4 regions of the Pseudovibrio sp. JE062 genome follow, and region 2 is predicted to be linked to each of the others. Evidence: riboswitches for the same ligand, from Rfam matches in the RefSeq annotation. Region 2 holds a riboswitch; each other region holds the start of a gene.
What was found. Region 2 has a riboswitch for cobalamin ahead of nrdH (glutaredoxin-like protein NrdH). Riboswitches for the same ligand answer to the same signal wherever they lie in the genome.
Positions count from the first base shown of each region.

Region 1: another riboswitch for cobalamin. It lies ahead of PJE062_RS04365 (TonB-dependent siderophore receptor); the one in region 2 lies ahead of nrdH (glutaredoxin-like protein NrdH).
Region 3: another riboswitch for cobalamin. It lies ahead of PJE062_RS08265 (ABC transporter ATP-binding protein); the one in region 2 lies ahead of nrdH (glutaredoxin-like protein NrdH).
Region 4: another riboswitch for cobalamin. It lies ahead of cobU (bifunctional adenosylcobinamide kinase/adenosylcobinamide-phosphate guanylyltransferase); the one in region 2 lies ahead of nrdH (glutaredoxin-like protein NrdH).

Region 1 covers NZ_DS996805.1:1,050,016-1,055,619, forward strand. Annotated here, with positions in the region: gene PJE062_RS04360 (ABC transporter substrate-binding protein) at 1-825, opposite strand, end outside; gene PJE062_RS04365 (TonB-dependent siderophore receptor) at 925-2,760, opposite strand; cobalamin riboswitch at 2,935-3,148, opposite strand; gene PJE062_RS04370 (DMT family transporter) at 3,325-4,218, opposite strand; gene PJE062_RS04375 (formate--tetrahydrofolate ligase) at 4,550-5,604, shown strand, end outside.
Region 2 covers NZ_DS996808.1:5,043-10,646, reverse strand. Annotated here, with positions in the region: gene nrdE (class 1b ribonucleoside-diphosphate reductase subunit alpha) at 1-1,886, opposite strand, end outside; gene nrdI (class Ib ribonucleoside-diphosphate reductase assembly flavoprotein NrdI) at 1,868-2,272, opposite strand; gene nrdH (glutaredoxin-like protein NrdH) at 2,277-2,498, opposite strand; cobalamin riboswitch at 2,600-2,795, opposite strand; gene PJE062_RS10130 (TetR/AcrR family transcriptional regulator) at 3,021-3,572, shown strand; gene PJE062_RS10125 (efflux RND transporter permease subunit) at 3,591-5,604, opposite strand, start outside.
Region 3 covers NZ_DS996807.1:158,618-164,221, reverse strand. Annotated here, with positions in the region: gene PJE062_RS08280 (hypothetical protein) at 1-253, shown strand, start outside; gene PJE062_RS08275 (hypothetical protein) at 299-1,390, shown strand; gene PJE062_RS08270 (hypothetical protein) at 1,912-2,184, opposite strand; cobalamin riboswitch at 2,672-2,882, shown strand; gene PJE062_RS08265 (ABC transporter ATP-binding protein) at 3,228-4,010, shown strand; gene PJE062_RS08260 (ABC transporter substrate-binding protein) at 4,022-4,960, shown strand; gene PJE062_RS08255 (iron ABC transporter permease) at 5,016-5,604, shown strand, end outside.
Region 4 covers NZ_DS996805.1:280,044-285,647, forward strand. Annotated here, with positions in the region: gene PJE062_RS01285 (cysteine synthase A) at 1-478, opposite strand, end outside; gene PJE062_RS01290 (hypothetical protein) at 726-1,415, opposite strand; gene PJE062_RS26455 (hypothetical protein) at 1,874-2,023, opposite strand; tRNA gene PJE062_RS01295 (tRNA-Asn) at 2,127-2,201, opposite strand; tRNA gene PJE062_RS01300 (tRNA-Asn) at 2,240-2,314, opposite strand; tRNA gene PJE062_RS01305 (tRNA-Asn) at 2,355-2,429, opposite strand; cobalamin riboswitch at 2,678-2,899, shown strand; gene cobU (bifunctional adenosylcobinamide kinase/adenosylcobinamide-phosphate guanylyltransferase) at 3,035-3,595, shown strand; gene cobW (cobalamin biosynthesis protein CobW) at 3,592-4,713, shown strand; gene cobN (cobaltochelatase subunit CobN) at 4,713-5,604, shown strand, end outside.

The DNA of each region.
Region 1 (5,604 bases), on a different contig from region 2:
TATGGCTTCGGCAACGAACGGCAGGCCGCAAATGGTGTACTTGTCTTCCACCAAAACGCGTCCACTATTGCCAAGTGTTCGCTTTAAGGCTGGATGAGCTAGCAGTTCGAATGCCAATGCAGGTTTGTCGGAGAACTGAGTTCCCTCAACAAGCAACTGAGGATCTTCCAGGATCAGCAGCTCTAGCGGCAGTTTGCTGGTGCCTTTCAGGCCGAGGTTGTTGGCGATGTTCTGCAGGCCTGCTGTCGTGATCAACTCGTTAACAAGGCTGCCATCGCCAGCGGTGTAACCGTTGGCGTAGTAGACCCCTGCCCGCGCTTTATCATCGGGTTGCGCTTCCACAAAACGCTGAACGGTAGCCTCAAACCGGTCGGCCAGCGCCTCAGCCTTTTGCTCTTGCCCCAGCACTTTACCGAGACGGCGGAGCTCCTTGGCAATATCCGAGATGGTACGCACTGGCGGCACTTGCACCACGGTTATGCCAAGACCACGCAGCATCTGCACTGTGGTTTGGTTGGTATAGGTGCCTGCAATCACCAAATCCGGGTTCATCAGGTAGATCTCTTCCGCCCCGCCAAAGTTGATCGGGTAGGCTTTCGCCTCTTCACTCATGACAGAGAGCGTTGGATCTGATGCCAATCTGGAAACAGAGACAAGCTGCCCCTCGCCTGCGAGCAACATGGAGAACTGGTCGGTGCACAGGTTCATGGAAACGACCCGATTGGGTGCACTCACTCCGCTCTCATCTGCACGGGCCGCTGCCGGGCTGATTGCAAGGGCCATCAGCAGTGCAGTCTGCATGATCTTTTTGATCTTATTTGGCATTTAGACCTTTTGAGCAGCGTGAGAGTTTGGAACGCAGCATCGGGCAGTACTGAAGAATCCAGAGAATGCCGCCCAACCTTTGCTGAGCGGCATACTTAATCAGAAACTGGCGCTAACACCAGCGTAAACGGAAAGGCCCGGTGTCTGATAGTCCTTGATCCGCTCATAATCCTGATCCAACAGGTTCTCGCCGCGAACATGAAACGTCAGATTATCATTGTACTGATAGGCCGCCTTGGCGTTAACCAAGACGAAATCGTCGAGTGTGATAGGCTTTTTACTAGTATCAAGATCTTTCAGCCCATAAACATAGTTTGCGTTGACACTCAAAGACAAAGGTTCCCACGGCTTGTAGGTGAACCCGAGATTAATATCATGCAGAGGGACGCGGCGGAGACGTTTTTTATCTGGCCCTACAGCCCATGTATAAGTGTAGGCGCTATTAAAGCTTAAATTATCCAATACATCCCAGTCAGCAGACAGTTCCGCACCCTGACTTCTGGATAGCCCATTAATCTGCTCATACTTATAGTCAGCAGGATTATTTATGATCAGGTCTTCTGTCAAAATATGGAAGTAACCGAGAGAGAGCCTCAGTTTTTCATCAAGGAAATTTTGATCGATGCCGATATCATAGCTAACACTGGTTTCAGGCTCAAAATCTGGATTTCCTGAATAGCTGTCATACAACTCATAGGATGAAGGTGCACGGAAACCATTGCCAAGGCTAGAGCGAATACGTGTATTCTCGAGAACTTGATATGATACAGTCCCGCGCCCAGTCAAATAGTACCCATATGCACTATGATGATCTAACCTGACAGCTCCGCTTATGTTCAACGGATCGGTAGGGTTCCACAATGCTTGGACAAAGCTTCCAGCAACTTCAATTTTCTTAGACTGGCCCTTAACTTTTTCTCGGCTCCAATCTCCACCATAATTCAGTCGGAGACTGTCACTGACATCAAAATCATTCAAAAACTCGATTTTAACGCGATTACCTTTCGCGGTGTAACCACTGTTATACTCGCGTGTCAGGTCCGAGAACTGGATTGATACATCTGTGGTCATGCGGTCGTCGAGCCAAATGTAGTTGGCTCCAACTTTCCCAAAATACTGCTTCGCATCAACTTTGTTGTTGGCAGCCGGTGCGTCGGAGCCATCATACTCAGTCGTGCCATGCAACCCACGGGCAGCAAAGTAAACATTCAACTCTTCACTAAGATCAACTGAACCTTTTGCAGAGAAGGTTTTATTCTCGTAGCCGTCTTCGTCTGAAGGTCGCCCTTTGGGAGATACTGCGCTGAACCCATCTGTATGAAACCGCTGAAGATTAATTGCAATATCGGCAGTTTCAGTAGCTGCTTTCAAGCCGTAAGAGGCATTCACGGTTCCATAGCTACCGCCCTCTACAGTCGCATTATGTTTTACAGTGCCCGGTGCCGCACGCTTAGTGATAATGTTCACGACACCTGCGATAGCTTGACCGCCGTAGAGCGCACTCTGAGATCCCTTAAGGATCTCAATCCGCTCAACGTCATTGAGGAGCATATGCTCCAAACGAGCTTCTACCTGAGGGGAACTAGGATCAGAGATATCGATGCCATCCACCAACACTTTAGTGTAGTAGTTGTTCATTCCCCTTATCCTGAGAGTACTATTTGTCCCCGCCCCACCGTTCTGTGAAAAGGAAATGCCCGGAAGCTTGGTCAGGTATTCGGAGACGAACGTAGCGCCGTCGTTTTTCAGGTCTTCTTCGGTGACGACGTGGGTTGTGGAGCCGACTTTGCCGGCTTCGGTTTCCGTTCTGTTGGCGACGACGATGACTTCGTCAAGATCAGCTTCCTGCGCAGTTGATGCGAGGGTTGAGCTGAGGAGTGCTGAGAGAGCTACGCCGGACTTGAGGGTAGCTGCGATCCAAGATGTGTTACGCACGAGTTTGGTCCATCATTCACAGCAGCTTGAAGAACTGCCATGCTGTTGATTGCATTGTGCGTCTTTGGAGAAATCTACTCTAACCTCTTGAAAAGAGGCGTGTTTGATAGCCAGTCAGACGCACTGTGAATGTCACCTGAACGGAATACCGCCCCTTAACACGCCCCGTGCTTTGGGTGAGTGACTGCATCTGGCAGGTCTCCTGGCTTGCGCGTCCTTACTGCTGCTCCGCCTTCCCAACGTTGCTTTAAACAACAACATCAGTGGCATTTGTGAGCAACAACTCTACGCTTACAGTTGCGGGGGCAGCCACGGCTTATCCGATAGGACCGTGTTCCCTTTTCATTTTCATCTGATCGATAAAAATACCAAATACACGGCTATTGATCAGATTTCAGGGGCTTCCGTCAACTGCCTCAGCAAGGAACTTGATAAAATTCGACCAATTGCTGGGTAAACTCACAGAAATTGCAAGTGATTGTTCCACTACCAGATCTTGCGATGCGGTCTTACTCGGCCGCACCTGCTTGTGGTGGTTAGATGGAGTATGATCTTTCCTGCTGATTAGCTCATGAAGATCAGTGCACAGCCAACAATAACGAGGAGTGCTCCGATCCATGCGCCGATGGCTGGGAACTCTTTGGTCTGCCACCAGAGAACCGGAAGCATCATTGCTGGCGTTGTTGCGGAAAGCGTTGAGACGATGCCTACTTCGCCGCCACTGAGTGCATAGAGGATCAAGGTCATACCAATGCCCATGCCAAGCATGCCGGACAAGGATGCGAGTGCGACGATCTCTTTGTTGATCGGGTTTGCAAGGCGGAATGGACGGCCTGGCAGGTAGAACAGCGCCAGCAAGCCAAAGGCAGCGATAGTACAGCGCATGAGGGAGATCGCGACAGGGTCAGCACCACTTTCCATGACGGGACGGATGATGATCGAACCCACGGACTGGGAGAGAGCCGCCAAAGTACCGAAGAGGACGCCGACCACGACCGGACCTCTGATTGCTTCCCATTTATGCAGTTGGTCTTTGCGTTTTCCGAATGCGATGGCAAGGATAACGCCGACAAGAACACAGGCAATGCCGATAACGGCCTGCAGAGAAAGCTCTTCGGACAAGAACAACCAGCCCAGCAGAGCTGACATGGGTGCGTTCATGGAAAACAGAATGGCGGTACGGCGCGGCCCCATACGATTGAGGGTGAGGAACAACAGTGTGTCACCCATGAAGATGCCGATAAAACCAGACAAGAAGATGAGTGATGCATGGCTAGAATCAACGGTGTTCCAGGTGCCGGTTGCAAACACATAGGCGCCCAGAAACAGCACAACGAACCACATGCGCACGCAGTTGAAGCCGATAGCTCCTAAATGCGCAGCAGGTTTTGCAGAGATGAGACCACCGATGGCCCAGGTGGCAGCAGCACCGAGCGCGGCAACTTCGAATAAAAACATGGGGTGACCTAACCGACGAAACTAAGGCCTTGGCGTAGATAATTTGAAAACCCAAACAGCTCTAAAGCCCTTGGATTTGTCGTGCAAGCTCAGTTTGGTGATATTTAGAACAGACCAACAGCTATTCAGGCAATAATGTTTCCAGTCTCAGCAGAAATACAAATGACAGCCGTTAACTAAGTTGCTTTCAAGTGATCGGACACAATCTTGAACTTTCTACGTGCATTCGTTAGAGCTTCTACGTAGGGATTACATTGCTGTTCCTGCCTGATTTGCGTTTTGACGCTCTCTCCGGCTCCTTTGGTGACCTGTTCTAATCTGGAGATTTTCCATGAAAGATATTGAAATTGCCCGCGCAGCAGACATGAAACCAATTGCGCGTATCGCTCAAAATCTGGAGATCCCGGAGGATGCTCTTGAGCCCTATGGTCGCTTTAAAGCCAAAGTGAACCTGGATGAGATGCCGGAGGTGAACAGCCGGCCGCATGGAAAACTCATACTTGTGACTGCTGTTTCCCCTACTCCTGCTGGTGAAGGCAAGACGACAACGACGGTTGGCCTTGGTGATGCACTGAACCGCATTGGCCTGAAAACAACCATTTGCCTGCGTGAACCTTCTCTAGGGCCTTGCTTTGGCATGAAGGGCGGCGCTGCTGGTGGTGGTTATGCGCAGGTGGTGCCGATGGAGGATATCAATCTTCATTTCACCGGTGATCTGCATGCAATCACCGCAGCTCATAACCTACTATCAGCTATGATCGACAACCACATCTACTGGGGCAATGCGGAGAATATCGATCAACGCCGTATTGTTTGGCGCCGCGTGGTGGACATCAATGATCGTTCACTGCGTTCCATCACCACTGGCCTTGGCGGTGTGAGCAATGGATACCCAAGCGAGTCCGGATACGACATCACCGTTGCCTCTGAAGTGATGGCAGTGCTGTGCTTGGCGGAGAACCTGCAGGATCTTCAGGACCGACTTGGCCGATTGTTGATTGCGTATCGTAAAGACAAGACACCAGTTTACTGCCGTGACCTGAAAGCTGATGGTGCGATGACGGCTCTGCTGAAAGATGCCTTCCGCCCTAATCTGGTGCAGACACTGGAGAACAATCCGGCCTTTATTCATGGCGGCCCGTTTGCAAACATCGCACATGGCTGCAACTCTGTGATCGCGACCAAGACAGCCTTGCGCCTTTCTGATAATGTGGTGACAGAGGCAGGTTTCGGCGCAGATCTTGGTGCGGAGAAGTTCTTTAACATCAAATGTCGCCAAGCTGGTTTGACACCAAATGCGGTGGTGGTTGTGGCAACTGTGCGTGCCTTGAAGATGCATGGTGGTGTTGCCAAGAACGCATTGACGGAAGAGAATATCGACGCGCT
Region 2 (5,604 bases):
ATGAACGGTGCCGGGTAGTAAACGCGGCCAATCTTCCCCTCTTTACGGATCTCAATTTTGGAAACGATGGGGTGGATGGAGGACGTGGAGTTGTTGATGTAACTGATTGATCCGGTTGGAGGCACGGCTTGCAAGTTGCGGTTAAGCAAGCCGTCCGTCATCACCGCATCTTTCAAAGCCACCCATTCCGCACGGGTTGGAATATGAATGCCGAACTTCTCAAAAAGAGCCACAACCCGCTCTGTGTCCGGAAGCCAATCCTTCTCAACGTATTTGTCGAAGAACGCTCCCGAAGCATATTGGCTGTCTTCAAACCCCTTGAAGCTAACACCACGTTCCCGAGCCATTGCATTTGAAGCGCGCAGGCAGTGATACAGCACGATGCAGAAGTAGATGTTTGTGAAGTCGATAGCTTCCGGACTGCCATAATGAATGAGTTCACGTGCCAGGAACCCATGCAGGTTCATCTGTCCAAGGCCGATGGCGTGGCTTTCATCATTGCCACGGCGCACAGATGGTACGGAGACGATAGCGCTCATTTCAGAAACAGCTGTTAACGCGCGGATTGCTGTTTCAACGGTCGAACCCAGATCTCCGCCATCCATAGCCCTTGCGATATTGAGGGAACCGAGATTGCAAGAGATGTCAGAGCCAAGGTGGGCATAGGACAAATCATCCTTGAAAGTGCTGGCCTCATTTACCTGCAAGATCTCTGAGCACAGGTTGGACATGTTAATGCGGCCAGCCACCGGATTAACCGCATTTGCAGTGTCTTCAAACAGAATGTATGGGTAGCCACTCTCAAACTGGATTTCTGCCAGCAACTGGAAGAACTCACGGGCCCGCATCTTCTTCTTGCGGATCTTCGGGTTATCGACCATCTCCCGGTATTTTTCTGTCACAGCGATTTCGGAGAATGGTATGCCGTAGACCTTCTCAACATCATGCGGCGAGAACAGGTACATTTCTTCGTTCTGTTTGGCGAGTTGGAAGGTGATGTCCGGAATAACCACGCCAAGAGACAAGGTCTTGATGCGGATCTTTTCATCTGCGTTTTCGCGTTTAGTGTCGAGGAAACTCAGAATATCCGGGTGGTGTGCATTCAGATAAACCGCACCAGCACCCTGGCGTGCGCCCAGTTGATTGGCATAACTGAAGCTGTCTTCCAGCAGCTTCATCACGGGACCCACACCTGAAGACTGGTTCTCAACGCCCTTAATCGGCGCGCCAGCTTCACGCAGATTGGTCAGCAACAAAGCTACACCGCCGCCACGCTTTGACAACTGCAAGGCAGAGTTGATGGAGCGACCAATGGACTCCATATTATCTTCCAGACGCAGCAAGAAACAGGAGATCAGCTCTCCGCGCTGTTTCTTACCTGCATTCAGAAAAGTCGGGGTCGCAGGCTGGAACCGATTGGAGATGATTTCATCCATCATCCGCATAGCCAGGTCTTCATCACCGCGAGACAGAGCCAGTGCGGTCATCACCACGCGGTCTTCATAACGCTCCAGATAGCGTTTGCCATCAAATGTCTTGAGTGCATAGCTGGTGTAGAACTTAAAAGCGCCAAGGAACGTTGGGAAGCGGAACTTGCGTTCATAAGCGGCCACAAAAATGGCCTTCACAAAAGCAAGGTCATATTGGTCCAGAACCTCTGCTTCATAGTAGTTCTCACGAACCAGATACGACAGTTTCTCTTCCAGAGAATGGAAGAACACCGTGTTCTGGTTCACATGTTCCAGAAAGTACTGACGCGCAGCCTGGCGGTCAGCGTCAAACTGAATTTTGCCCTCTGCGTCATAGAGGTTCAGCATGGCGTTCAGCGCATGGTAATCAAGACCCTGCTGGCCGCTGACCGGTTGCTCTAAGAGTGTTGTTTCCAAAATAGATCTAGCCCCTGACGAACCCGCACAATGTCTGTTTCCGTGCCAGCAAGTTCAAACTTATAAAGGCATGGGCAGTTGCATTTCGCGGCAATAATTGTGCCTGCATGGGCGAAGAACGCCCCAAAGTTTCGGTTACCGGAGGCGATGACGCCTCTCAGCAAGTTTCGATTGGCCGCATCATTCAAAAATCGGATCACCTGCTTGTGCACCGCCCCCCGCCCTTCGCCATCCGCATAAGTTGGCGAAATCAACACAAAGGGATGCGTCATCTGAGGCATAGGCTCAGAAGCACGATACGGTATGCGCTCTGCCGACAGGCCGAGGCATTCAACAAAGCGGTGGGTGTTTCCGGATGGGCTTGAGAAGTAGACCAGCCCGCTCACGAGATCAGGCGAGCGCGCTTATCTTATCTGGGCGAAAACCAGCCCAGTGTTGATCACCAGCAACCACAACAGGAACCTGGCGGTATCCAAGCTCCTGCACAGCAGCGAAAGCATCTGTGTCCTGAGAAAGGTCAATCACGTCGTAGGAGATTCCGGCACTGTCCAGCGCACGAGTGGTGGCGGTGCACTGCACGCAGGCAGGTTTGGAATATACGGTAATGCTCATGCTTCAAACCCCGTAGCATGGGCGAAGAAGCAAGGGATGAGAGACCAACGCTGCGTTGGAACGCAAATGTGCCCGCAACCCAAACAGGCCCTCCGCCCGTGGTTGTTAAAATGTCCCTTGGCAGGTCTCCTGACTTCACAGCTCTGGCACAGGCTCTCTACCTTCCCGGAACACGATCCAGTGGCATAAATGAGAGCCCGCTTGCTGCTTACAGTTGCGGGGGCAGTCCCGGAATCTCACCGGCTTCCCTCTTAGCTTGCGAGTCACCCCACAAGAACCAAGACAGCTCATATAGTGCATTTGCGTAGGAGGCGGTCAATATATAGAAGGCTATGCACAGCTTATTGTTGTGGAGCGTTGTCGTATCACAGGACGGACGCTCAACCTCAACAGTGACCTACTAAATGCAACCAATAACTATCCACTTACGAAGATTTCTTCTCTCTGGTTTTTGCTTCGGGCCGGAAACTGGTGCATATAGGAGGGGTAATTTTAGGGTCTGTTCTGTGTGTTGAGATTGGAATGTCGCGGTATCAAAAGCTTGATAAAAATGAACTTCTGAATGCTGCTGAGAGGGTTATTCAGAACCAGGGGGCTCACGCGCTTTCTATTGGCACAGTAGCAGCAGAAGCTGGGGTTTCTCGTGGTGGGATACAGTCTAACTTTGGCACGCGAGCTCAGCTGATTGATGCACTGTTTGACCGGTGGGATCAAGATCTTGAGCGCTATAAGCAAGAGGTACGTTCTCGCGCGCGCAGTGACATCAGCGATCTGGATGTTTTTCTTGCAGCCTCCCGGTTGCAGCACAAGCAACAACCTCAGCAGATGTCAGCCATGATGATTTTAACGATGCAAACACAGGCGCACCGTGAAGCTTCTCATGAATGGATGGCGGACAAACTGAGTCTGATACCTTCTGAAGACAAGCAAAAGCGCCTTGAACGTCTCCGCCTGCTTGTTAGCGAAGCGATGATTGTCATTCACTCGATGCAACTGACACCGCTTTCTGAAGATGATTGGGACGAGGTTTGGGATGATCTGGATGGAGTGTTCAGAAACGACACCCCATCCTAAAAGTTTCATCAGCTTGCCTTAAACAGCGACCTGCTCGTTTCGTTCAACATCAGCCGAAGCTGAGTGTTTGGGTGCAAACAGCAAGTAAATGTAAGGCAGCGTTATCAGTGTAAACATCGTACCGATCACCATACCTGCTACCAGAATAATCCCAATACTGTTGCGGGCTTCTGCACCCGGCCCTGTCACAAGAACCAGAGGAAAGTGACCTAAAACTGTCGCTGCTGTTGTCATGATAACAGGGCGCAGTCTCGTCTTTGCAGATTCAATGATCGCTGTTGTCAGATCCTTTCCTTGCTCGACAAGAACGTTTGCAAACTCAACAATCAAAATTGCGTTCTTAGCAACCAGCCCAACAAGTGTGATCACTCCAATTTGTGAGTAGATGTTCACCGAGGTGAACCCCAAAAAGGTAAACACAAGAGCTGCGGACAAAGCCAATGGCACAGAGCCAACAACAACAATGAGCGGAGTTCTGAAGCTGTTGAACTGCACGCTCAAGGCTAGATAGACAACCGCGATGGAAGCAAGAAGGACAAACATCAGACTATTGCCTTCCTGCTTAATCTGCCGGGATATGCCAGCGTAATCGAGAGAGTATCCAGCCGGGAGAATTTGCTTAGCTTTCTGCTCCATAAACTCCAGTGCTTGCGCTTTGGTGGTTCCCGGAACCACTGATCCGAGTATCCTGAAAGAACGTTGCTGGTTGAACTTCCCGAGTGTCCTTGGTGCCGCAGCAACTTCCAAAGAAGCAATGGAAGACAAAGGAATGTAAGTGCTTTCAGGCCCTTTGATCTGCAGGTTCATGATCTGATCAGGAGCTAGCCGGGCATCCTTCTCAACCATAGGCACAACAACATAAGCCTTACCATCCGCATCAAACCGGTTGAGATATTGATCCGACAGCATGAAAGACAACTGATCACTGACATCCTTCGAGGTTAGGCCCAAATCAGCTATTCTTGTGTGATTGAGTTTCAGCTTAACAAGCGGTCGATCAATTTTCAGATCAGTGTCAGCATACATAAACATGCCGCTTTGATAGGCTTCTCCAACAAGTTGGTAGCCATAGTTCAGCATGTTTTCATAGCTGTCAGGCCCTTTGATCACCAGCTCAACATCAAACTGACCCGCAGTTGGCAGCGAAGGCAACAGCAAAGGCAGCACTTTCAGACCCGAAACCTGAGAGAGTTCATAGAACAGACCCGGCAAAATCTCTTGCACGCTCTGTTCTCTTTCAAAGAAATCGGTAAGTTGGATGCCGCCAAAACCACCATTCGCTGTCAGAACCTGCCAGATTTCGCCCGCACCTTCTACACGCTTTCCAGCTTCAATTGCTGGTTTCAAGTTTTCGGAAACTGCAGGCAGAGTGCTTCCGGGAGGAGCCTGTACGATAAAGTTGATGTTCCCCTGATCTTCAATTGGTGCAAGCTCTTTGGCTGAAAACATGAAAAACGGGATCATGAGGAGAGCAAACACAAAACTGAAGGTCAGTATTTGCGCACGCCAGTTCAGAAACCGGATGAGCAAGTTGCCATAGGAGTTGCTTGTACGGGTGAACAGTCGGCCTACAAAGGCTGCAAAACGTGTTTCCTTGCCTTGCGGACTGGCCACATAGGCGCTCATAATTGGAGAAAGCGTAACAGCAAAAATGCCAGAAATGAGCACCGCAGCAGCAAGCGTAAAAGCAAACTCCCGGAACAGGCTCCCTGACAAGCCGGTAACAAAACCAATCGGCAGGAAGACACTTGCTAGTGTCAGCGTCATTGCGATGATCGGTGAAAACAGCTCCTTTGAGCTCTGCAGCGCGGCTTGAAACTTGGACAAGCCTTGCTGCCTATGCCGCGCAACATTCTCAACCACAACAATCGCATCATCCACCACAAGGCCGACGGAAAGGACAATTGCCAGGATTGTCAGAATGTTAAGCGTGAAGCCAAGGGTGTACATCACAGCAACACTCCCGAGCAAGGAGACAGGAATTGCTGTCAGAGGGACAAGTGAAGCTCTGAAGGAGCCCATCAGGATGAGT
Region 3 (5,604 bases), on a different contig from region 2:
CGTGATCAGTATACTCGTTGGTTTTGTAACAATTCTTCACACTAACGAATGCATGTATGAGGCAGACCCGCCATTCTCCAAGTTCCAGAATTTTTGTAAGGTCTATAGTTCAGCTAGCTTTTTCTACATATTTACGGTTTGCATATGGGCATACTTGCTTCTAGGTCTGTGCTTTATACTTCATGCTATTGTTAAAATACGACGCCTTTCTAGAAAAGAACGCCAACGCCAAATGAGTAACTTGCAGACCTAACGTGGACACTCTCTTGCTATGTACCAGTCAATAAAAAGAAAACTAATGGGTACTGCATTGTTGCTTCTGACAGTGGCAGGTGTGACCAGCGATGCTATCGCCGCTTTCAACTCAAGAGTGGATCTACTGGAAGCTAAGGAGATCTATGTTTGCTCGGATTGGCCTAAGCTCTCTGCTGATGTTCTTGCTCGCTTCTTCGCCTTGCAGTTTCCTGACAAACCAAAACCAGAGTTTGCTCCGTTTCCGGAGTCAGTAGAGCCGGATGCAGATGGTGCACTGTTCCTGACACTCTCTGGAAAAGCGCCTGACACGAATGTTTTAGAATGCCTGACCAAGCTGCCTCGAAGCTGGAAAAATACTTTTATCGAAGGTAGGGAAGCTTTAGGCGAACCTCTTCATCCATCAATCAGCAAGTTCATGAAGCACGCCGACAAGTTGGGTCCTCTTGCAGCAACAACGAGGTACAACAGAACTTCGGCAGCCCCCTTCATCGCGCATTTCAGAATGACGCTGGACCCTCTTGATGAGAGAGACGTCCTACGGACATTGTTTGGGTTGGAAGACAGCTTTTGCAGCACAAGCAAAGCATGCAGGGTGTTGACGCCTCTTCCAGCTTCACCAGCGCTGCAAAGCTATAAGGGAACCGCTGTTGAGCGGTGGCAGACGCTTTGGAGCAAATGCCAAACGGCTCTTGAGGAGACAGGAACACTGAACCATGACGGTTTGATCCAATACGTTCCTCAGAAGGACAACTCATCAAAACTCAGTAGTGAGGTATGGACGGTTCAAAACTCTGAATTTTATTTGGAGATAGCTCATTTGAACTCTGCTCCAGACACTCCAAGAAGCAGCTGCCGCGTTGCACTCAAACCCGAGGAAGCTCCACTCAGCGCTGCAGATCAAGCCCTGATGTTGCAAGCATTTCTCGACATCCGCTCACGCCTTATCTGGGAAGGCACTCACGAGATAAACAATCCCGACAGCATCTATCCAATGCTCTCATTGGGGTTTGCGCCGAAGGAGAAGAGCCGCCGGGGATGTCCAATCATCCATGCCATGCACTCCGATCCTTCAGCTGGTTACATTGCGACGACTTCAGGAGAACAAGCTGGCAAAGGTTGCCAAGCACAGAACTGAATGTTGTTTGGACTTCTGTCGTTCCAGATCCCGGATCATCGCTTCGCTTGTCCGGGATGACGGTGGTGGGTGGTGAGGCTGTTGTGGGCGTTTCAATGCCGTCATCCCGCGCTTGATGCGGGATCCAGTGAATTGGGCGGTAGAGGGAGTGCTGCCCCTGATTTTTCAGGGAGTGGACGTGGTGTGGGTGGCACTGGTATTTTTAGGGAGGTGCTGACCTGCGGCGGGTGGTATGGCCGCAGACCAGCAGGGCACCGATTGGCGAGGATGCGGGGTGTATTTGCGTTTCGCCATTGGCACCGGAGCAAGAGGCACTAGTTTGTGCCATTTACCATTCACAGTGATGTTGCACGCGCTTTGCGTGGTCAGGGTTACCGATCACGTTGAGCGCATTGCACGATCAAGCCATTTCCTGAGCCAGTCCCTAACATGAGGCTGGCTCTTTTCTTTGCTGCTATGCCGTTTCCTCACTTGAACGCGATGGGCTTTGAGGATCGAGCGCGAGCAAAGGGCAGTACGGCTTAATCAGGAAGCGGAACTTTTGTGTTTATTGGCTGCGGATGAGCGACCCGCTCTAACATTCCGCAGCTTTTTTCCAGTGCTTCAAGGCGATCGCGGAAGGCGTGATGCAGAGTGAACAGGGCATCGCGCTCGCTGGAGTGCTGCATTCTCTCCGTCAGCACAAGGTGCTGAATATACGAGAGGTTTTGCAGATCCGAGACAGCGACGATGACTTCATCAATTTCATTTTGGAAAGTATTTGTGGCGCTACATGCGCATGCGGAGTCGTTCATTCTCAATCCCTCTGTCTTTAGGGTGTTGAACAACCACAGGACAGCAAGGCTTTCGACGGCCCGCTGGCGAGCGGGAGGTTCGAAACCTGTAAGACAGACAGGCGAGTTTATTCCCCCCCGAAGGAGGTGTTGTATTCACCGCCCTCCCGCTCATAGCAAAGGGTTTGCGCGCTACCTATAAAGCAGGCACAAAAAATCCGCCAGTGACGGGAGCGGTAACCGCTGTCTTAAAGGAGGTTTCGACGCCTCATGTATGAATGTGGAATGAAAACCAGAGGTTGTCAAACTGACAGTTTTTACAAGGATGTGGATGGCTGAGTTTGCGCGCATTTGGTGAGGCGGTTGAGCTGTGGTTTGGGTCTGTGCTCATGGCTCTGGATCCCGCATCGCGCTTCGCTTGTGCGGGATGACGGTGGGTGGGATGTGGCTGCTATCAACAGCGCGTCGGGTCTGTTTTCGAAAACTCTTGCAATTGGGGGCGGTAAAACTCAGTATGCGCGCTGATGGTTTCTGGGGAGCGAAAGGCCCCGGGATTAAAAGGGAACACGGTGCGGTGTAGCCAACAGGCGCCAATTCCGTGACTGCCCCCGCAACTGTAAGCGGTTAGCGAAGCCAAGCGTGCCACTGGAGAGATCCGGGAAGGCTGGCTGAGCACAGACCCGCGAGTCAGGAGACCTGCCATTATGTTTCACTTCAACCCGGGCGGGGCGTCCCGGAAGGAGGCCATAATGGTTGCATTGGCGCAAGCCTCTCACATATCCGGTTTCTATTTGCCCCCGCTGCAGCGCGGAGGGCGTTATGAGACCTTTTTCCTCACAAACTAAACTTTATCCCGGATCGTTTTGCGAGCCGCTGATGGTCTGCGCGCGCGTGCGCTTGACTTTTACTTCAGGATTCGACAATTGATGTAACGTTATAACGTTACATTTATGACTATGTAGCGTTTCACTCAGGTGGGGTGGTTGAATGCTGGATCCTGTTTCTTTTCATTTCAATGGCTTAGGCTGTCCGGTTGGCGCTGAGCGGCGCAAGGATGCTTTGTCATGAGCGCGGCTTCTGTATCCGTTTGCGAGGTTTCCTGGGCGCCGGAGCGTAAGAGCGCGCTTGTTCTGAAACCGCTGAGCTTTGAGTTGGCGGCGGGGCAAACCCTTGGTGTTGTTGGGGCAAACGGGGCTGGTAAGTCTACATTGCTGCGGCTGCTTTATCGGTTCAACAAGCCGATGAGCGGGCAGATTTGCATTGGCGGCGATGACATCTGGTCTCTTTCAGCTCGGGCGACAGCGCAGCGGGTAGCAGCAGTGCTGCAGGAACAGCCGACAGATTTTGCTCTCAGGGTGCGTGAGATTGTGGAGCTGGGGCGCACGCCCTATCGCAGCGGGCTGGCGGCTTCCGGTGAACATGACCGGCAGGTGGTGGATCGTGCGATCCATGCTTTGCAGCTGGATGGGCTGGCCGGACGGTTGTTCGGCACGCTTTCTGGCGGGGAACGGCAGCGGGTGATGGTGGCACGGGCTTTGGCGCAGGAGCCGGAGCTGCTCATCTTGGATGAGCCGACCAACCATCTGGATATTCGCCATCAGCTGGAAATTCTGAAGCTGATTGAAGAGCTGGATCTGACGATCATCACCAGTTTGCACGACCTGAACATGGCGGCGCAGGTGTGTGATCAGATCCTGCTGCTGGATCACGGGCAGATGCTGGGTTTCGGGGCTCCGGAGCAGATCCTCTCCCCTGCCCTTGTTTCGCAGGCGTTTCAGGTGCGGACCACGCGTGATCAGCTGATGGCCCGGCAACAATCCCTCCTTACTTTTGATCTTCACTCATAAGGACTGCTTTCATGAATAAACTTGGTTTGGCGCTGGCTGTAGCGCTGCTTTCTTCTTCTGCTGCCTTGGCAGAGGTTTCCGTACAAAGCTGTAGTCGCACCGTGAAGTTTGATGGCGTGCCGCAGCGGGCTGTTTCCAACGACTCCAACCTGACAGAGATGATGCTGGCGCTGGGGCTGCAGGACAACATGGTGGGCTACACCGGCGTTTCTGGCTGGAAGACGCTGGATGCAGAACTGACCGACAAGGTGGCTGTGTTGCCAGAACTCTCCCCGAAGTACCCAAGCAAGGAAGTGCTGATCGGCGCTGATGCTGACTTCTACTTCGCGGGCTGGAACTACGGCATGAAGGTTGGCGGCGAGGTGACGCCAGAAACACTAGAGCCGTTTGGCATCAAGGTTTACGAGTTGACCGAGAGCTGCATCCACCTTGGCGAGAAGCCTAAAGTTTCCATGGATGACATGTACAACGACCTTTTGAACCTTGGCCGCATCTTTGGTGTTGAGGCGCGGGCGGAAGCGCTGGTGCAGTCTTATCGTGATGAGCTGGTGAAGTTCAAAGCTGGCCTGAAGACCTCTGACACACCGCTGCGTGTGTTTGTTTATGACAGTGGTGAGGATTCTCCATTCACCGCCGGTCGTTATGCGATGCCGACTGCGATGATTGAAGCAGCCGGTGGCACCAACGTGCTGGACACATTGGAGAAGAGCTGGGCGCGCGTGAACTGGGAAGCTGTGGTTGAGGCGAACCCAGAGATGATCGTGATCGTCAACTATGGCGAGGTGACTGCTGAGCAGAAGCGTGAGTTCATGCTCAACAACCCAGCCTTTGCGGAGCTAGATGCGGTGAAGAATGACCGGTTCGTGACACTGGAGTATGCTGAGGCAACACCGGGACCACGGAACATCAAGGCGATCAAGAAGCTCGCTGCTGCGTTCTGGGGGAACTAACATGAGCGAAGGAACCGGCGTTGTCGTGGCCCCACCTGAGGGCCGTTCTCCTCATATGCTGCAGATCTGTTGCGTGGGATTGGCTGCGCTGGTTCTTTCGGTTTGCCTTGCTGTCTCCGTTGGCGCGGTTTCTGTATCCATGGAGACGGTTTGGGGTGTTCTTGTCAACAAACTGGTGCCGGGGTTGGTGGAGCCGAGCTGGTCGTTGGGCCGGGAGAACATTCTCTGGCAGATCCGCCTGCCCCGTGCGCTGCTGGCGATTATGGTTGGAGCGGGGCTTTCCATTGTAGGGGCCTGCCTGCAATCCGTAACCCGCAACCCGCTGGCTGACCCACATTTGATCGGCATTTCTGCTGGTGGTGCGTTTGGGGCGGTGTTGGCGCTGTTGCATACAGGGCTGTTTCTGGGCTTGCTTACGGTGCCGTTGCTGGCATTTCTTGGCTCTCTTGGAGCGACGCTGCTGGTGATTGGTGTTGCCAAGTTCACGAGCGCAACCAGCGCAGACCGGCTGGTGCTGACCGGTGTTGCGGTGAGCTTTGTGCTGATGGCGGGCGCGAACATTCTCATCTTTCTGGCGGACCCGCGGGCTACGCACACCGTGGTTTACTGGATGCTGGGCGGGTTAGGTCTGGCGCAGTGGACGC
Region 4 (5,604 bases), on a different contig from region 2:
CCTGACGGTTGGCGACATTATCAAACTGATTGGCCCAGATGGCGCCTTGCAGATGGGTCTTGCTCAGCTCTTCTGCGATGCGCTGGGAAACTTTGATGTAGTTGTTCGGGTTCTTATACGGAACAGCCGGAACTTCGATCAGCTCAGCACCTGCAATGCGCAGCATGTCTTTCTTTTCCTGAGACTGGGTCTCGGGAATGACGATGACAGAGCGGTAGCCCAGTGCGTTGCCGACCAGTGCAAGGCCGATGCCGGTGTTGCCTGCGGTGCCTTCCACGATGATGCCGCCTGGCTTCAGGGTGCCGCGTTTAACAGCATCGCGGATGATGAAGAGCGCAGCGCGGTCCTTGACGGACTGGCCCGGGTTCATGAACTCAGCTTTGCCGAGGATTTCACAGCCGGTACGCTCAGAAGGGCCTTTGAGGCGAATGAGGGGGGTGTTGCCGATAGCTTCGATGGCAGAGGCGCGCGTGTCCATAGTGTCTCTCAAATAACTCGTATCAGGATAAATTTCAGAATGCGGGTATTCGACCCCTTTTGAGACCACGCTACTGTGCTGGCCCGGCAAGAACAAGAAATGGGCTGCCAAAGGGTGCGTTAGACTAGGATATTATTCTCTTCGGACTTCCATGGGAGAATAAAATTGCTCACCGGGTGTGTGCGGTTCGAATGTGCGCGCTAAATGCGATTTGAGAGAGTATCGATTTGCGCGCAGCTGGTTCCTGTCAGGATCTGCTTTCCAGCCAAGAGATGGCGTCTTTGGTGGCCTTCCAGAGGATTTCACCATTCTCTCCTGCGCGGAGCATGAAAGAATTATGGACTTCCTCTGGAACAGGCTGCACCTCCAGCAGGTTCACCTGCGTATCCAATGCTGGGGCAAAAGCTTCCTTGCGGGTGACCACAAAGCGCTCATCCGTTGGTACGCGGGACTGGTCCTTCTTCAGAGCAGCCGACTGCATGGCTTTGCTGTGGCTGTCTGGCTGCATCACGGTCACCGCAATGGCCCTGCCATCAGGCAGGAGATGGGTTTCGTTCTGCTGGACTTCGGAGTTGTAAATGACTTCGCCGTGCTGATCGATCAGCTCGACCCACAGGGTTTTGCGGCCCTGAATTTCCACTTCACCTACCCAGATAGACAGATCGCTCTCCAGAGGGTCTGCGTAAGGAGCTTTAGGTGGTGGGGCGACGGTGACGGCGAGATAGTCCTCTGGCATGGCGTAGGTGTTGCCGTCCGCAGATTTATCAATAAGTTGCGGGCCGGAAGGTGTGGCCGGGTCCGTTGCAGGAGGTGTTTCTGCCAGAACAGGCGCGGCCAGCGTGAGCGGCGCAGCGAGACAGGCAGCAAGAAGACCAGATTTTGCGAAGCGAAAATTCAAGATGTGCGGCAGACCGCACAGCGGAAACAGACTACTCATTGATGGCTCCCTGACTTTCACGCAGCAACTTTCCCAGAGGGGGCGCCTTATTGTGTGCAGTAACACAGTCATCACGAAGTAGTGACTATGATAATTCGCACCAGATACATTAGAGGTATACGTATTTACTTAGAGTATCTATGCCATAATAATTGTATATAAATTATGTTTCGCGTATTTATACTTTCAGGTTATTTAATTGCTATTATGTAAAATTTTCATTGTGTTGATTTGCTATATGAAATGGAGAGAACTGTGATGAGCATCTCATTTTCTCTCATTGGCAAAAAAATCACTTATTTTTTCAAGTAGCTTAAGTTTTTGAAAGAACAGCGCTTCATTTCTGCCCTTTTTATATGGGGTGCATCTACCTGATATGGGCTGTTTTAAGTGCTGCGTGATATGCACAGCTCTCCCAGCTTATGAACTCCCCGATAATTTAGGGGGATGTCGCTCGGCTAGTTGGTCGCCATATGCAGGATCAGGGTGAGTTTTGCGGCGAAATGGAGTGCCTCCGCTTTTGTGCGGAAGAGAGTTCTACCCAGATGGACTCCGTTTCTTCGGCCTGCGGCACTTGCCAGTGCTGCGGTTTCGCTGCGCGTGAACATGGTTTTCTACCCACTGTTTTTATTATTGTAGGGTTAGACGCGCGCGCACGAATTCTGTGAGATGAAACGCTGATTTAAAGGAGAGGGGAATTTTGAGAAAGGATGGCTCCCCGGGCCGGATTCGAACCAGCGACCAAGCGGTTAACAGCCGCTTGCTCTACCACTGAGCTACCGGGGATCACAATATGCTTGCCATTTGGCTGCAATCAAGAAAAGTGGCTCCCCGGGCCGGATTCGAACCAGCGACCAAGCGGTTAACAGCCGCTTGCTCTACCACTGAGCTACCGGGGATCACGATGATCTTGCCGTTATGGCTGCAAACGAGAAAGGATGGCTCCCCGGGCCGGATTCGAACCAGCGACCAAGCGGTTAACAGCCGCTTGCTCTACCACTGAGCTACCGGGGATCATGACACCCTTGCGAGTTTGCCTCGCCGTTTGCGTGAGGAGGCTTTTACAGAGGCATGGTGTGTTTGCCAAGTCGTTTTTTAGGAATTTTTCGATTTGTGGACAGTTTCTCGTTTTTTTTATTGAGATATCCAAGGGGGTTAGCCAGAAATCTCCAAAAACCGCGGATTTTGCGGGTTTGATTTTCCGGTGATGTTGGAATCCTCACAAAGACAATTGACAGGGGAGCTGATTGCGCCCCACACTTAAGCCCAGAACTCCAGTTTCTTTTCGTCTGTGCCGAGGCTCCAGGCGGAAGGATTAAACGGGAATGCGGTTCCATATATTATGGAAGTAAGCCGCAGCTGCCCCCGCAACTGTGAGCGGCGAGATCATTGCGATAATCCCACTGGCCTTTTTTGAGGCTGGGAAGGGGCTGTGATCGACAGAGCCGCAAGCCAGGAGACCGGCTGGAGATATGATTTGACATAGGACTGCTGTCGGGTGGACGGCGAGAGGTGCTCATGACACATATTTCCCTGTCTCCGTGTGAGACAGCTGCTGTACTTTCATATTCTTTGAGTGAAGCTTCGGCTTCCATGCGCTTGCTGATCAGCTAATTCAGATGGCTGAACAGAGCGGCGACCTTTGCGTTCGCCATTGTCTCGTAACGGGCGGTGCTCGTTCCGGGAAAAGCGCATATGCGGAAAAACTGGTTTTAAGCAGCGGGCGACGCCCGACTTATATTGCGACAGGCCAGGCCTTTGATGGTGAAATGGAGGAACGTATCGCGCATCATAAGATGCAGCGAGGCGACCTTTGGGACACTGTTGAGGAGCCGCTGGAGCTTGTGCGCGTGCTGAAAGAGCATGCCCATGCGGAGTGCGCCATCCTCGTTGATTGCCTGACGCTTTGGATTTCCAACCTTATGCATGCCCAGCGGGACTGGAGCATTGAGCTTGAGCAGCTGCGTGCTGTGCTCTCCGATCTGCCATGCCCCGTTGTGTTTGTTGGCAATGAGGTGGGTATGGGCATTGTGCCTGAAAACGCCATGGCCCGCGCCTTTCGTGATGAGGCCGGGCGCCTCAACCAGCGTATCGCTGAGTGTTGCCACTACGTGATGTTTGTTGCTGCCGGTCAACCGTTGCAGCTGAAGCCTGCTGTTTTTCCGGAGATTTCCCTATGACTGTTTCTTTTGCTGCCCCTTCTAAAAAAATTCCTGCTGTCATTATCACTGGTTTTCTGGGTGCCGGAAAAACCACATTGGTCCGCAGTCTTTTGATGAAAGCGCAGGACAAGCGCATTGCGCTCATCGTCAACGAGTTTGGCGAGATGGGCTTTGATGGATCGCTGGTCAATGGCTGTGCTGATCCGGATTGTTCTGCGGATGAGGTGGTGGAGCTGGCCAATGGCTGCATCTGCTGCACGGTGGCGGATGATTTTCTGCCAACCATGGAAATGCTGCTGGAGCGAGAGCAAGCGCCGGATGTGATTGTGATTGAGACCTCTGGTCTGGCTTTGCCACAGCCTTTGGTGCGGGCCTTCAACTGGCCTTCTGTGAAACCTCGCGTCACCGTAGACAGTGTGGTGACTGTGGTGGATGCGCCTGCTGTTGCTGCTGGCAAGGTAGCCTCTGATGAAGAGGCGGTTGCGGCGCAGCGTGCTGCAGATGAGGCGCTGGACCATGAAAGCCCGGTGGAGGAGTTGTTTGCTGACCAGCTGACCTGCGCCGATCTTGTTGTGCTTTCCAAAGCTGATCTTTTGACTGATGAAGAGCTTGTCGCTGTTAAGGCGACCATCAGTGGCCGTTTGCGCGATGGGGTTGAGATTGTGGCTGCCTCTCATGGAGAGCTGGCGCTGGATGTTCTGCTGGGCCGGGATGCCGGGGCTGAAGATGATATGGACTTGCGTCTTTCTCATCATGAAGCGCAGCATGCTCACGACCACGACCACGACCACGACCACGACCACGACCACGACCACGACCACCATCATCATCACGATCATTCCCATGATGACTTTGAGAGCTTTGTGCTGCCTACCCGCCGGTTTGCCTCCATTGAGGAGGTGAAAGCTCAGGTGGAGGCGGCCATGAAGGTTTCCGGCGTGCTGCGGATTAAAGGCAGTGTGGTGGTGGAAGGCAAAGTGGCGCCGGTGCTGGTGCAGGCGGTTGGCCCACGTGTGGAAGCCTGGTTTGCGGCTGGCAGTGAAAGCCATTCCAAGCTGGTTGTGATTGGTCTTGCAGGATTGGACAAGCACAGTGTGAATGCTGCGCTGAGTGAATTTGAGTTGGTTTCTGCCTGATGCACGTACTTGTCGGGCAATCACGCCGATTGGATGATGGAGAAGAGGCTGTCGATCTGGGGCAGACGCCTGCGGATGTTGTGTTTTTAAGCGCAGCGGACACAGAGCTTGCTGGCCTTGCGGCGGCCCATGCCCAGCATGAGGGCTACTCCCTGCGGCTTGCCAGTTTTCTGGCGCTGTCCCATCCGTACTCTGTTGACCTTTATATTGAGCAGTGCATTCAGGCCTCCAAGCTTGTGGTGGTGCGCCTGTTGGGCGGCGTTGAATACTGGCGCTACGGCGTTGAGCGGCTGGAAGCGGTCGCCCGTGCTGAAGGTGTGAAGCTGGTTCTGCTGCCGGGGGATGACAAGTGGGATGAGGAGCTTGCCAAACGCTCCACCGTGCCGCTGGAAACTGCGCAGATGTTGTGGCGCTATTTGATTGAAGGGGGTGCGGAGAACCTTTCTGGTGCTTTGCTTTATGCAGCGCGGATTGCTGAGCTACCTGTTGAAGCGCCTTCTGAGCCTATGGCGTTGCCGCGGGCCGGGCTGATGTTGCAAGGGCATTCGCTTCCTTCATTGGATGATGTGCGGGCGAGCTGGAAAGACCCGAGCCGCCCTGTTGCAGCCATCGTGTTTTACCGGGCGCTTTATCAGAGCGGAGCAATTGAGCCTGTACAAGCATTATGCCATGAACTTGAGGCGCATGGGATAAACCCGCTGGTGCTTTATGTGGCGAGCCTGAAACAGGCGGAATGCGCGGCGGTTGTTTCCAGCGTGTTTGAAGAGTGCCCGCCTGATGTGGTTCTGAACGCCACGGCCTTTGCCCTATCAAACGTAGGCGCTGTTCATTCCGGCACGGTGCTGGACAGGCAAGGTGCATGCGTTCTGCAAATCGTGCTGTCGTCATCCT